One region of the Micromonospora sp. NPDC023644 genome, then DNA from elsewhere that is predicted to be linked to it. Evidence: riboswitches for the same ligand, from Rfam matches in the RefSeq annotation. Region 1 holds a riboswitch; the other holds the start of a gene.
The links. A riboswitch is a leader RNA that binds a small molecule or an ion and turns the genes downstream of it on or off. The one in region 1 is predicted to bind thiamine pyrophosphate.

Region 1 (7,149 bases):
GCCCACGGGAGCGGGCGGGGTCAGGCCTCGATCTCGGCGCGGTCGGCGGACCAGCGGGTGTGGAAGGTGCCCTCGCGGTCCACGCGCTGGTAGGTGTGCGCCCCGAAGTTGTCCCGCAGCGCCTGGACCAGGGCGGCGGGCAGCCGCTGCGCGCGCAGCGCGTCGAAGTACGCCAGCGACGAGGCGAACGCGGGCGCGGGCACCCCGGCCCGGGCCGCCTCGGCCACCACCCGCCGCCAGCTCGGCACGCCGTCGTTCACGGTGTCCGCGAACCACGGCGCCACCAGCAGCGTCGGCAGGTCGGGCCGCTCGTCGTACGCCTGGCGGATCCGGTCGAGGAAGCGGGCCCTGATGATGCAGCCGCCCCGCCAGATCGTCGCGGTGCCGCCCAGGTCGATCCCCCAGTCGTACTCCCGGGAGCCGGCCCGGATGTGGTCGAAGCCCTGCGCGTACGCGACGATCTTCGAGGCGAGCAGGGCGCGGCGGACGTCCTCGACGAAGGCGTCGGAGTCCTCGACCCGCCAGGTCGCGCCCGCGTCCGGGAACGCCCGGCGGGCCGCCTCGCGCTGGTCGGCGTGCCCGGACAGCGACCGGGCGAAGGTCGCCTCGGCGATACCGGTGATGGGGATGCCCAGGTCGAGCGCGCTCTGCACCGTCCAGCGGCCGGTGCCCTTCTGCTCGGCGCGGTCCAGCACGACGTCCACGAACGCCCGCCCGGTGGCCGCGTCGGTGTGTGCCAGCACGTCCGCGGTGATCTCGATCAGGAAGGACTCCAGCTCGCCGGAGTTCCACCCGCGGAAGATCTCCGCGACCTCCGCCGGCTCCGCGCCCAGCCCGGCCCGCAGCAGGTCGTACGCCTCGGCGATGAGCTGCATGTCGGCGTACTCGATGCCGTTGTGCACCATCTTGACGAAGTGCCCGGCGCCGTCCGGCCCGATGTGCCGGCAGCACGGCACCCCGTCCACCTGGGCGGCGATCTGTTCGAAGATCGGCCCGAGCGTGCGGTACGACTCCGCGGACCCGCCCGGCATGATGCTCGGGCCGCGCAGGGCGCCCTCCTCGCCGCCGGAGACGCCGGTGCCGACGAAGTGCAGGCCGTGGGCGCGCAGCGCCTCCTCCCGCCGGCGGGTGTCGGCGAAGTGCGCGTTGCCGCAGTCCACGACGATGTCGCCGGCGTCGAGCAGCGGGACCAGCTCGTCGACCACGGCGTCGGTGGGCTTGCCCGCCTTGACCATCACGATGACCGCCCGGGGGCGCTCCAGCGACGCGACGAAGTCGGCCATCGACTCGGCGGGCAGGAAGGTCCCCTCGTCGCCGTGCTCCGCGAGGAGGCTGCGGGTGCGCTCCGCCGAGCGGTTGTGCACCGCCACGGCGAAGCCGTTGCGGGCCAGGTTCCGGGCCAGGTTCCGACCCATCACCGCCAGCCCGGTCACGCCGATCCGCGCCGTCGCCCGCCCGGCCATCCGCCCGCCCTCCGCCGTCGAGACCTGTCGCGGCGACCGTATCGCGGGCGGGGCGCCCCGGAGGCCGTGTCGGGCAGCCTGTCACCGGGTGGTGGCCCGAGGGGCGCGGGGCTGGCCGACGATCCGCCGCCGGGCGGCCTCCGCGCAGCGCGACCGGCCCGCCGCCGACCCCGCCGGTAATTCGGCTGCGCGCGACCGGTCGGGCGGCTACCGTGTGGGCATGCGCAACTGACGCCCCACCTCCGAGCCGACCCGCCGCCGCATCGCCGCGGGTCCGCGTGCTCCCGGGCGTCCGCATTCCGCACCTGCCGTCGAGGCGGCGGTGTTCCTCGTGGCCGATCCCGGGCAGCAGTCCCGATCCCGCCCGACCGTCGCGCGACGGTCGCCGAACGAGGCGGGCCAGCTCACCGGACGTCGCTCCGGTGCGGAAGGGCCCGCAGACCCGAGGAGGCACCGGATGCCCGCCAGGCGCAACCCGAAGAAGTCCCGTACCACCGTCCCCACGCCGTCCGTCGCGGACCTGACGCCGGTCAACCTCGACGAGGTGGCGGTCGCGCCGGTCGTGCCGGCGCTGCCGGTCGACCGGCCGGCGGCGCCGAAGGCCGGTCCGCCGGTCTCCGGCGCCGGGCGTTCCGGCGCGCTGCGCGGCCAGAAGGCCGGGCAGGCCCGCCGGTACGCCTTCCGGCGCAGCTGACGGCGCCGGCCGGGTGGAGCCGTCGTCACCGGCGACTCCACCCGGCCCGTCCGCTGCCCGGCCCGTCCGCCGCTCGACGGGCTACGTCAGCCCGTCGACGGGCGGCGTCAGCCGATCAACGGGCGGAAGGTGCCGAGCAGCACGCTCACGGTCAGCGCGGCCCCGGCGAGCACCGCCGCGCCGATGATCAGCAGGCCGTCGGCGACCACGAAGTGCTGTCGCCGGGCGACGGTGCGCGGGGTCCCGGCGTCGAAGCCCCGGGCGTCCATCGCCACGGCCAGCCGGGTGCCCCGGCGGATCGCCCCGACCAGCAGCGCGAAGGCCGTCGACACGAACAGCCGCAGCTGCGCCAGCGGGTTGCGGCCGGCCTCGACCCCCCGCGCGCGGCGGGCCATGGAGATCATCTGCCACTCCTGCCCCAGCAGCGGCACGAGCCGGAACGCGGCCAGCGCCCCGATGGCGAACCGGGCCGGCGCCTTCGCGTTCTGGATCAGCGCGTCCGCCAGGTCCGTCGGGTCCGTGGTGGCGAAGACGATCACGCCGGGCAGCGCGACCGCGAACATGCGCAGCACCAGGCCGAGCGCGGTGAGCAGCACCCCGGAGGTGACCACCGCCGGGCCGGCCTCGACCAGCACCCGGCCGGAGCGCTCGGCCGCGAAGAGCACCAGCGTCACCACCACGCCGACCGCGCCGACGAGCAGCGGCCAGGCCCGCCGCGCCAACACCCGGAGGCGGACCCCGAACAGCGGCAGCACGGCCAGTTCGACGGCGATCGCGATGGCCGGGGCCACCGGGTCCAGGGTGGCGATCAGGATGAACGAGAACACCAGCGCCGCGGCGAGCTTGGCCACCGGGTTGCGCCGGGCCAGCGGCGCCTCCGGCGCGGCGACGGGCTCGAAACTGATCACGCCCGCTCCCGGGTGAGGCGGCGGCCCGGCTGGGTGACCGGTGCGGCGGTCCGGTCGGGGCTGGTCACGGGCGCTCCAGGGTGAGGCGGCGATCCGGCTGGGTGACCGGTGCGGCGGTCCGGTCGGGGCTGGTCACGCCCGCTCCAGGGTGAGGCGGCGGTCTGCCAGGGCGGCGACGAACTCCGCATCGTGGGTCACGGCGACCAGGCCGTGCCCGGCGTCGCGCAGCTCGGCGAAGAGGTCCACCAGCTCCAGCCAGGTGCGCCGGTCCTGGCCGAAGGTCGGTTCGTCGCAGACGAGCAGGCGGGGCGCGGTGGCCAGGGCGGTCGCGACGCTCAGCCGCCGCGCCTCCCCGCCGGAGAGGGTGTACGGGTTGGCCGCCGCGAGCTTCGTCAGCCGCAGCCGGGACAACAGTCCGTCCACGATGGACCGGACCGCCGCCTCGGGCTGGCCGGTGCGGCGCGGGCCGAGCGCCAGCTCGTCGAAGACGGTGTTGGTGACGAACTGGTGCTCCGGGTCCTGGAAGACCGAGCCGACCCGGCGGGCCAGCGCCGGGGCGCGCCAGCGGTGCGGGGGAGTGCGGGCGTCGTCGCCGGCCAGTGCCGTCGTCGCCGCGACCCGGCCGGCTCCGGGCTTGAGCAGGCCACCGAGCAGCAGGGCGAGGGTCGACTTGCCGGCCCCGTTGGGCCCGAGGACGGCGAGCGCCTCGCCGGCGCGTACCGCCAGGTCGACGGCGGCCAGCCGGGGCGGCAGGGCGAGCCGGTCGGCGGTGAGCAGCACGTCGCCGGCCGGCGCGGTCGCGTGGCGGGGCGGTACCGGGCGGCCGGGCACCCAGACGCCCTCGTCGGCGAGCGCGTCGCCGTGCGTGCCGAAGACCGCCTCGGGCGTGCCGTCGGCGCGGACGCCGCCGCCGGGTTCGAGCACGACCACCCGGTCGACCAGGGGCAGCGCCTCGGCGACCCGGTGCTCGACCAGGATCAGCGTGGTGTCGGCGTCCAGCGCGCCGGCCACCGCCGCCCGGATCAGCGCCGCGCCGGTCGGGTCGAGGTTGGCGGTCGGCTCGTCGAGCAGCAGCAACCCGGGCCGCAGCGCCAGCACCCCGGCCAGGGCGAGCCGTTGCTGCTCGCCGCCGGAGAGCGCGGCGGTGGGGCGGTCCCGGGGGTACGGGAAGCCGACCCGGGTCAGCGCCTCGTCGACGCGGGGCCAGATCTCCCCGGCGGGGACCCCCCGGTTCTCCAGCCCGAACGCCACGTCGTCGCCGCTGCGGGCCATCACGAGCTGGGTCTGCGGGTCCTGGAAGACGATGCCCACCCGCTCCCGGCCCTTGCGGGGGTCGAGCCCGTCGATCTCGACGGTGCCCTCCTGCTCGCCCGAGTCCTCGGGCAGCAGCCCGGCCAGCGCGGCGAGCAGGGTGCTCTTGCCGGCCCCGGAGGGTCCCAGCAGCAGCACCCGCTCGCCGGCCTCGACGCGCAGGTCCACCCCGCGTACGGCCCACGCCCGCCGCCCGGCGTGCCGCCACCCGAACCCCCGCAGCGTCACCGCCCCCACCGCGCCCCCCTTCGGGCCCGCCCGCGGGCGCCGATCATGAGGTTGGCGGCGCCCACGGAGATCCACGTCGCCGTCAACCTCATGATCGGCCCCGATTCCGTGGTGCGGGTCAGATCGGGGCGCGGTCGCGGGCGGCGGGGAACCGGTCCAGGGCGCCCGTGGTGGCCAGGGCGCGGGTCAGGGCCCAGCCGCCGGCACCGGCGACGACGGTGGCGCTGACGATGGTGAGCAGGGCGTACGGGATCCGGTAGCTGCCCAGGGCGTACTCGCTGTTCCAGACGAAGAAGTCGAACAGCGCCGCGCCGAGGCCGGTCAGCGCGCCGGCGAGCAGCGCGGTGGGCAGCCGGAACGAGCGGTAGCGGAACGCGGCGAAGGCCAGCTCGGCGCCGAGCCCCTGGATCAGGCCCTGGACGATGGTGACGCCGCCCCACTCCGAGCCGAGCAGCGCGGAGACCGTCGCCGCCACCGCCTCGCAGAAGAGCGCCGCGCCGGGCTTGCGGATCACCAGGCCGCCGAGGACGGCCGGGACCAGCCACACGCCGTACATGATCGCCTGGCCGGCGGGGAAGAACGCGAACGCCGGGTCGACGGCCCGCCACAGCAGGCCCCAGGCCCAGAAGATGACGCCGAAGGCCACCGCGATCACCGCGGCGACGACGACGTCGACGGTGCGCCACCGGGTGGTGGTGTTGTTGTCTCGCATGATTGCTCCCAGTCCCGAACGAGAACCAGGAGAAGACGCACGCCGCGCCCGGATGTGCCGGACGTCGACGCGGCTGGAGGTCGACCGAACTCCCTGCGCTGGCATTACCCAGATCAGGTTCGAGGGTCTGCGGGCGGTGCCCGCACTCTCAGCGCTGTGCGCTCCCCTGTCGGATGTGAAGTTGTCGCGCCGACGCTAACACCTTTGAAGATCATCGGGCAAAGTGATCTTTCCGCAGCTCACCAGCGCGTTCGATCGACGCGGTCGATTTCGCCCCGGTACTCTCGGACGGCCACTGGAGAACCGGCAGAGGGACACGTACGTGACATCCGAGGCTGACCGCCGCGCGCCGGACGGGCCGCACCCGGGCGCGGTGGGCGTGGCCGCCCCGGGCGTACGCGAAAAGACGCCGGCGGCGCCCCGCCGCCCGGAGCGGCGGATCGGGTCGGTGGAGGTGCTCGCCGGCCTGCTGATCCTGCTGATCGTCTTCCGCGAGCCGCTCGCCCGCGCCCTCTCCGCGCCCCGGTTGCAGACCTGGACCACCGTCTTCGTCTCGGTCATGGTGCAGGCGGTGCCGTTCCTGGTCTTCGGGGTGCTGCTCTCCGCGGTGATCGCGGTCTTCGTGCCCCGGTCGTTCTGGGCCCGGGCGCTGCCGCGCCATCCCGCGCTCGCGGTGCCGGTGGCCAGCGCGGCCGGCGTGGTGCTGCCCGGCTGCGAGTGCGGGGCCGTGCCGATCGCCGGCTCGCTGATCCGGCGCGGGGTCACCCCCGCCGCCGCCCTGGCGTTCCTGCTCGCCGCCCCGGCGATCAACCCGATCGTGCTCACCGCCACCGCGGTGGCCTTCCCCGAAGACCCGGCGATGGTCCTCGGCCGGGCCGTCGCGAGCCTGGTCGTCGCGATGGTCATGGGCTGGCTGTGGCTGCGCCTCGGCCGGGCCGACTGGATCCGGCTGCCGCGCCGCCCGGAGCTGGACGACAGCTCGCGCGGGCGGGCGTTCTGGGGGGCGGTCCGGCACGACGTCACACACGCCGGCGGGTTCCTGGTGATCGGCGCCGCGGCGGCGGCCACGATCAACGTCGTCGTGCCGGAGCGCTGGTTGCAGACCCTCGCCGACGAACCCGTGCTCTCGGTGCTCGCGCTGGCGGGGCTCGCGGTGCTGCTCTCGCTCTGCTCCGAGGCGGACGCCTTCGTCGCCGCCTCGCTGTCGCAGTTCTCGCTGACCTCCCGACTGGTCTTCCTGGTGGTGGGGCCGATGGTCGACCTCAAGCTCATCTCGATGCAGGCCGGAGTCTTCGGCCGGCGGTTCGCGCTGCGGTTCGCCCCGACCACCTTCGCGGTGGCCGTCGCGGTGGCCGCCGCGACCGGGGCGGTGCTGCTGTGAACCGGCAGGCGCAGGCGGTCGTCCTGCTGCTGCTCGGGGGCGCGGTGGTCCGGGCCAGCCTCACCGACCTGCACCTGCGCTACGTCAAGGAAGGGCTGCGGCCCTTCCTGATCGCCGCCGGCCTGCTGCTGGTGGCCGCCGCGGTCATGACCCTCTTCTACGAGCTGCGCCCCATCCTGCGGCGCACGCCCGCCGACCAGCACGACGCACCAGACCACGACGACGCGCACGACCACCACGAGCCGCGGGTCGGCTGGTTGCTGATCCTGCCCGTGCTGGGCCTGCTGCTGGTCGCCCCGCCGGCCCTGGGCTCGTACGCGGCCGGCCAGGCCGGCACCGCCGTCTCCACCCGCCAGCAGCCGTCCGACTACCCGCCGCTGCCCGACGGCGACCCGGTGCGGGTGGCCGTGCTCGACTACGCCTCCCGGGCGCTGTTCGACCGGGGCGCCTCG
Region 2 (7,149 bases), on a different contig from region 1:
GCCCGGTCGACGGCGCCCTCGCGCTCGCGCCGGTGGCCCACGACGGGGTGGCCCGGCTCGGCGCGCGGGTGCGCCCGGGGCACTTCTCGCAGACCCACGACCGGCCGGAGCTGATGGGGAAGACCCTCGTCGAGATCCTCTGGCGGGGCGACGAGCACCGGGCCGGCATGGACCGGCACGCCGCGATGGCGGCGCTGAGCCGGTACGAGCTGGCGGGGCAGGGCGACCAGCGCTTCGGCACCCTCTCGGGCGGTCAGCAGGCACGCTTCCTGGTGCTGCTGCTGGAGCTGTCCGGCGCGACGTTGCTGCTGCTCGACGAGCCCACCGACAACCTCGACCTGGCGTCGGCGGAGGCGCTGGAGGCCGGGCTGACCGCGTTCGAGGGGACCGTGGTGGCGGTGACCCACGACCGCTGGTTCACCCGCTCCTTCGACCGGTTCGTGCTCTTCCGGGGCGACAACGAGGTGGTGGAGACCCCGGAGCCGGTCTGGGACGTGGCGTGATCCCCGCCGGCCTGGCCGACCGCCTCTGCACGGTCGGCGGGGTCGTCGCCGTCGCCCTCGGCGGCAGCCGGGCCCGGGGCGAGCACCGGCCCGACTCCGACTGGGACCTCGGCCTCTACACCCGCTCGGTTTCTATTCGTCCGCGTACGCCGGCGAGGTGGCGCTCTGCCGGGTGCTCGGCGACCCGACCGGTGAGCTGACCGCGTTGCGCGAGGAGACCCGCGCGTACCCGCCGGCCCTGGCCGACGCCCTGACGGCCGGCGGGTGGGAGGCCCGGTTCCTGGTCGACGGCGCGGCCAAGGCGGTCGCGGCCGGCGACGGCGGGTACGTGGCCGGCTGCCTGTTCCGGGCGGTCGGCGTACTCGCCCAGGTGCTGCACGCCCGGGCCGGACGGTGGCTGGTCAACGAGAAGGGCACGCTCGCCGCCGCCGGGCGGCTGCCGGGCGCGCCACCCGACTTCGCCCGGCGGGCGCAGGAGCTGCTCGGCGCGGTCGGACACACGCCGGACGAGCTGGCCGGCACGCTCGCCGCCGCCCGGCGGCTCGTCGCCGACGTGCTCGACTGACCGTTCGCGACGTACGCCGGATGGGCTTCGTGGTCTGCGGGGCCTGGTTCGGCTTCGCGGTCCGTGCGTGTGGTGGGCTTCGTGGTCCACGGCGTGGCGCGGCCGGGCGGCATAGGGTGGATCTCGTGACTGAGATGACCTACCGCCGGTTGGGCGACTCCGGGCTCGTGGTGTCCGTGGTCGGCATCGGCTGCAACAACTTCGGCCGCAAGCTCGACCTCGACGGCACCCGGGCGGTGGTCGACGCCGCGCTCGACGCCGGAATCAACTTCTTCGACACCGCCGACATCTACGGCGAGCCGCAGGGCGGCTCCGAGGAACTGCTGGGCCAGGCGCTCAAGGGCCGGCGCGACGACGTGGTGGTGGCCACCAAGTTCGGCATGGACATGAACGGCATGAACGGCCCCGACTTCGGCGCCCGGGGCGCGCGTCGCTACATCGCCCGGGCGGTCGAGGCGTCGCTGCGCCGCCTCGGCACCGACCACATCGACCTGTACCAGATGCACGAGCCCGACCCGGGCACCCCGATCGACGAGACGCTCGCCGTGCTCGACGACCTCGTCCGCGCCGGCAAGGTCCGCTACCTGGGCAACTCCAACTTCGCCGGCTGGCAGATCGCCGACGCGGACTGGGTGGCGTCGTCGAACGGCCGGTCCCGGTTCATCAGCGCCCAGAACCACTACAGCCTGCTGGAGCGCGGCGTCGAGGCCGAGGTGGTGCCGGCGTGCGAGCGGTTCGGCCTCGGGCTGCTGCCGTTCTTCCCGCTGGCCAACGGGCTGCTCACCGGCAAGTACAAGCGCAACGAGGCCCCGCCGGCCGGCAGCCGCCTCGCCGGTGGCGGCCGGTACGCCCAGCGACTCGCCGCCGCCGACTGGGACACCATCGAGGCGATCGAGGCGTACGCCGCCGAGCGGGGCCTGTCGATGCTCCAGGTGGCGATCGGCGGGCTGGCCGCCCAGCCGGCGGTGACCTCGGTGATCGCCGGCGCCACCACGCCCGAGCAGGTACGCGCCAACGCGGAGGCGGGCACCTGGCAGCCCACCGACGAGGACCTGGACGCCCTGCGCGCTGTCCTCTGACGAGGGTGCGCCCGGCGGGCTATGTCCCGTTCGGGGCAGGGCCCCGGCTTCCACGGGTGGAACGCCAGGTACGTTTCCCACACCGGGAGGCAGCCCTGGTGTTCCACCCGTCCGGTCGGCCTTCCGCGGGTGGTCGTCCGTGGATGCGTGTCGGGCGGACTGGCCGCCGCGTCACCTGCCGGCGCGTTCATGCAGAGCGGCGGTGACCAGGCGTACCGTCCGGGTCCGGTACCGGAGCACGTCGTCGGCGGTGAAGCGGAGGACGACCCAGCCGGCCGCGCGTAACGCGTTCAGCCGGGCGACGTCCTGCCGGAAGTGGGCGCGCTCGCGGTGGTGGTCGCCGTCGTACTCGACCGCGACGCGCAGCTCCGGCCACGCCAGGTCGACCCGACCGACGAACCGTCCCGTGGCGTCGCGCACGTCGTGCTGTGCCGTGGGTGGGGGGAGCCCGGCGTCGAGCAGGAGCAGCCGCAACCGGCTCTCCATCGGAGATTCACTCAGGGGCTCGGCCAGCGCCAGCACCTCCCGCAGCAGCGGCAGTCCGGGCCAGCGGGGTTGAGCGTCGGCGTACGCCCGCAGGGCCGGCAGCTTGACCACCCGGCGGTGCAGCAATGCGTCGACGGCGACCAAGGCCTCGGCGCGCGGTCTCTGCCGTCCGAGGTCGAACGCCGTCCGCAGCGGTGTGGTGACCGGTAGGCCACCGAAGCTGGTCAGGTCGCTTTCCGGCAGCGTCGAACGGGTGACGGAAAGCCGCGGGTGCGGCCGCAGCCTTGCCGACCGCGGCAGTAGGACGCTGACCGGCGCATCCCGGACCAGCAGGTCGACGCCCCACAGGTACGCGGCGCTCGCCCCGGCGATGGCGGCACCGGCGGGCAGGAGCAGGGCGGCCGCGTCGCACCAGAGCCGATGATCGGATGCGCTCTGAGCGTTCCGGTGCACGTATACGTCGGGGAAGAGGCGTTGCCAGGTCGACCCGCGCAGCATGGCGCGGGTCAGCAGCCCTTCGGCGACGGCGGTGCTGCCCCGGAACGGCAGGAAGGCGAGCCGGGGCGGTACCCGGGCGGCGGAGGGCATCCGGACAGCATGGCGTGACGGTACGGTCACGCGCCGCCCCGGCCGTCGGGATCGGGCGGTCGGTGTGAAATCCGCATCCCGACCTTGGCGGATCCGGCGATCCGTCGTACGGTGACACCCGCAAGTGACCCACGGGAGCCCGGTGGACCGGGCTGAGAGGGGGGCTGTGAGCCCCCGACCGTCGAACCTGATCCGGGTAATGCCGGCGCAGGGAGGAGTGTTGCCGTGCCGTCCCTCGGGCGACTGCATCTCATCACCGACACCCGACCCGGGCGGGATCCGCTCGCCGTGCTGCGGGCCGCCCTTCCGGTGGCCCGCGCGGAACTGGTCGTGCAGGTCCGGGTGACCGACGACGCCACCGACCGGGAGGCGTACGACCTGGCCCGCCGGGCGGTCGCGCTCTGCGGCCGGTACGACGCCACCTGCCTGGTGAACGACCGGCTGCACGTGGCGCTGGCCGTGGGCGCCGCCGGTGGGCACGTCGGCGCGGACGACCTGCCCGTCGGCGCGGCCCGCCGGGTGCTCGGCGCGACCGCCGTGCTCGGCGCCACCGCGCGCGATCCGGGGACGGCCGCCGAGGCGGTCGCCGCCGGGGCCAGCTACCTGGGCGTGGGCCCCTGCCACGCCACCAGCACCAAGGCGGGGCTGCCGGCGCCGATCGGCCCGGCGGGGGTACGCGCCGTCGCCGACGCCGTGGACGTGCCGGTCGTCGCGATCGGCGGGGTGACCGCCGCCAGGGTGCCCGCGCTGGTGGCCGCGGGGGCGTACGGGGTGGCGGTGGTGGGGGCGCTATCCGGGGCGGCCGACCCGGCCCGGGCGACGGCGGAGCTGCTGGGAGCGCTGGGGTGCTGACCCGACCGGACGTCGCCGTGGTGGGGGCGGGACCGGTCGGGCTGGCGATCGCCTGGCGCTGCGCGGCGCGCGGGCTCCGGGTCGTCGTGCACGACCCCGCCCCGGGCTCCGGCGCGTCCCACGTCGCCGCCGGGATGCTCGCGCCGGTCGCCGAGGCGTACTTCGGCGAGCACGAGCTGACCGGGCTGCTGACCGCCTCCGCCGCCCGCTGGCCGGCGTTCGCCGCCGAACTGACCGCCGCCAGCGGTGTGGACGTCGGCTACCGGACCGAGGGCACGCTGATGGTCGGGCTCACCGCCGACGACCTGGCCGAGGCGCGCCGGCTGTGGGCGTACCAGCAGGGGATCGGACTGCCGGTGACGCCGCTGCGCCCCTCGGCGCTGCGGGACCGCGAGCCGGCGCTGGCGCCCCGGGTGCGCGGCGGCGCGCTCGCCGCCACCGACCACCAGGTCGACCCGCGCCGGCTCGTGCCCGCGCTGCGCACGGCCGCCGAGCGGGCCGGCGCCACGCTGGTCCCCGCCGCCGTGCGCACCCTGTCCGACGTGGACGCCGGGGTCACGGTGGTCGCGGCCGGCTGCGGCGCGGCGGCCCTGACGGGGCTGCCGGTGCGGCCGGTGAAGGGGCAGGTGGTCCGGCTCCGCGCGCCCGGCGGCGGCGCGCCGGGCTTCCGGCACGTCGTCCGGGGGTACGCCGACGGCGAGCACGTCTACCTCGTCCCCCGCGCGGACGGGGAGGTGGTGGTGGGTGCGACCGTCGAGGAGCGCTCCGACACCGACGTCTCCGCCGGGGCGGTGCTGCGCCTGCTCCGCGCCGCCGTCGACCTGCTGCCCGAGCTGGCCGAGTACGACCTGGTCGAGACCCTCGCCGGCCTGCGCCCCGGCACCCCCGACAATGCCCCCATCCTCGGCCCGCTGCCCGGCCGGCCCGGCGTGCTCGCCGCGACCGGGCACCACCGGCACGGCATCGTGCTCACCCCGGTCACCGCCGACCTGATCGCCGACCTGGTCGGCACGGGTGTGGCGGACCCGATGCTCGCCCCCTTCACCCCGGCCCGCTTCGCGCCGGCCGCGACCGCCGGACCCACCGCCCGCCCGCCCGCATCCGAGAAGGAGCACACGTGGAACTGACCGTGAACGGCGCCGGGCGCAGCCTGCCCGGCGGCTCGACCGTGGCGGACCTGGTCCGCGCGGTCACCGACCAGCAGCGCGGCCTCGCCGTCGCGGTCAACGGGGAGGTGGTGCCGCGTACGGGCTGGCCGGCGACCCCGCTGCGCGACGGCGACCGCGTCGAGGTGCTCAGCGCCGCCCAGGGCGGGTGACGCGGTGAGCTTCGACCTGGGGGGCGTGCGCCTCACGTCCCGGCTGATCCTCGGCACCGGCGGCGCGGCCAACCTGCGCGTGCTGGAGGACGCGATCCGCGCCTCCGGCACCGAACTGGTCACCCTGGCCCTGCGCCGGGTCGACACCGCCCCCGGCACCGCCGGCGGGCTGCTGGACCTGCTGGACCGCTGCGGCGTGAAGCTGCTGCCGAACACCGCCGGCTGCTACACGGCGGGCGAAGCGGTCAAGGTGGCGCACCTGGCCCGGGAGGCGTTCGGCACGGACTGGGTGAAGCTGGAGGTGATCGGCGACGAGCGCACGCTGCTGCCCGACGGGGTGGAGCTGCTGCGCGCCGCCGAGGAACTCGTCGCGGACGGGTTCGTCGTGCTGCCGTACACGTCGGACGATCCGATCCTGGCACGCCGGCTGGCCGACGTCGGCTGCGCCGCGGTGATGCCGGCGGGCGCGCCGATCGGCTCCGGCCTGGGCGTGTCGAACCCGCACCACATCCGGCTGATCCGGCAGGGCGTCGACGTGCCGGTGATCCTGGACGCCGGCATCGGCACCGCCTCGGACGCCGCGCTGGCCATGGAGCTGGGCTGCGACGCGGTGCTGCTCGCCAGCGCGGTCACCCGCGCCGCCGACCCGGTGGCGATGGCGACGGCGATGCGGTACGCGGTCGAGGCGGGCCGGCTCGCGTACCGGGCGGGCCGGATCGCGCGGCGCTTCCACGCGCTCGCCTCCACCCCGGACGAGGGGCGGCCCGACCTGTGACCGGGCCCGCTCTCGCTTCTGCGGATCTTGGTACGAGAGGGCCCCTCCAGGGGCCGTTTCCCACCAAGATCTCGGGCGGGCCGGCCGGCGTCCTGCTGCTGACCGATCGGCGGCAGGCTCGACGGCCGCTGGTCGACGTCGTTGCCGGGGCGGTGGCCGGGGGAGTGCGGTGGGTGGTGCTGCGGGAGAAGGACCTGCCCCGGGCCGAGCGCGCCGCCCTCGCCGTCGAGCTGCGCGCGATCCTCGCCGAGGCGGGCGGCACCCTCATCGTCGCCGGCCCCGACCCGCTCGGCGGCGACGCCGTCCACCTGCCCGCCGCCGGCCCGTACCCGCCGCCGAGGCTCGGCCTGGTGGGCCGCTCCTGCCACGACCGGGCGGAGCTGGCCAGGCTCACCACGGAGGACTACGCCACCCTCTCGCCCGTCTACCCGACCAGCACCAAACCCGGCTACGGCCCGCCGCTGCGCCCCGACGGGCTCAGCGCGCTGATCCCGGTCAGCCCCGTGCCGGTCCTGGCGCTCGGCGGAGTGGAAACCCCGGAGCAGGTGCACGCCTGCGTCGAGGCGGGTGCCGTGGGAGTGGCGGTGCTGGGTGCCGTCATGCGCGCCGACGACCCCGAGGAGGCAGCCGCCACCCTCACCGCAGCCGCAGGAGGGGAGCAGTGACCCCGACGACCGTGCTCACCATCGCCGGGTCGGACTCCGGCGCGGGCGCCGGCATCCAGGCCGACCTGAAGGTCTTCGCGGCCCTCGGCGCGTACGGCACCAGCGTGCTCACCGCGGTCACCGCGCAGAACACGAGGGGCGTCGACGCCGTCCTGCCGCTGCCGCCGCGCACGGTCACCGAGCAGCTCGACAGCGTGCTCGCCGACTTCACCGTCCGCGCCGTCAAGACGGGCATGCTCGGCACCCCGGCGGTCGCCGACGTGGTGGCCGCCGCCGCGAAGGACGGCCGGCTGCCGCACCTCGTCGTCGACCCGGTGC

Region 2: another riboswitch for thiamine pyrophosphate. It lies ahead of thiE (thiamine phosphate synthase); the one in region 1 lies ahead of AB0G08_RS22390 (ECF transporter S component).

The regions. Positions count from the first base shown of each region.
Region 1 covers NZ_JBFABA010000037.1:13,260-20,408, reverse strand. The annotation lists gene gndA (NADP-dependent phosphogluconate dehydrogenase) at 21-1,463, opposite strand; gene AB0G08_RS22405 (hypothetical protein) at 1,921-2,157, shown strand; gene AB0G08_RS22400 (energy-coupling factor transporter transmembrane component T) at 2,265-3,065, opposite strand; gene AB0G08_RS22395 (ABC transporter ATP-binding protein) at 3,198-4,613, opposite strand; gene AB0G08_RS22390 (ECF transporter S component) at 4,723-5,316, opposite strand; TPP riboswitch at 5,389-5,494, opposite strand; gene AB0G08_RS22385 (permease) at 5,696-6,697, shown strand; gene AB0G08_RS22380 (TIGR03943 family protein) at 6,694-7,149, shown strand, end outside.
Region 2 covers NZ_JBFABA010000048.1:2,623-9,771, reverse strand. The annotation lists gene AB0G08_RS24810 (ATP-binding cassette domain-containing protein) at 1-503, shown strand, start outside; gene AB0G08_RS24805 (nucleotidyltransferase domain-containing protein) at 500-703, shown strand; gene AB0G08_RS24800 (hypothetical protein) at 661-1,068, shown strand; gene AB0G08_RS24795 (aldo/keto reductase) at 1,185-2,147, shown strand; gene AB0G08_RS24790 (DUF559 domain-containing protein) at 2,319-3,221, opposite strand; TPP riboswitch at 3,344-3,452, shown strand; gene thiE (thiamine phosphate synthase) at 3,447-4,073, shown strand; gene thiO (glycine oxidase ThiO) at 4,067-5,200, shown strand; gene thiS (sulfur carrier protein ThiS) at 5,191-5,391, shown strand; gene AB0G08_RS24770 (thiazole synthase) at 5,396-6,166, shown strand; gene AB0G08_RS24765 (thiamine phosphate synthase) at 6,235-6,831, shown strand; gene thiD (bifunctional hydroxymethylpyrimidine kinase/phosphomethylpyrimidine kinase) at 6,828-7,149, shown strand, end outside.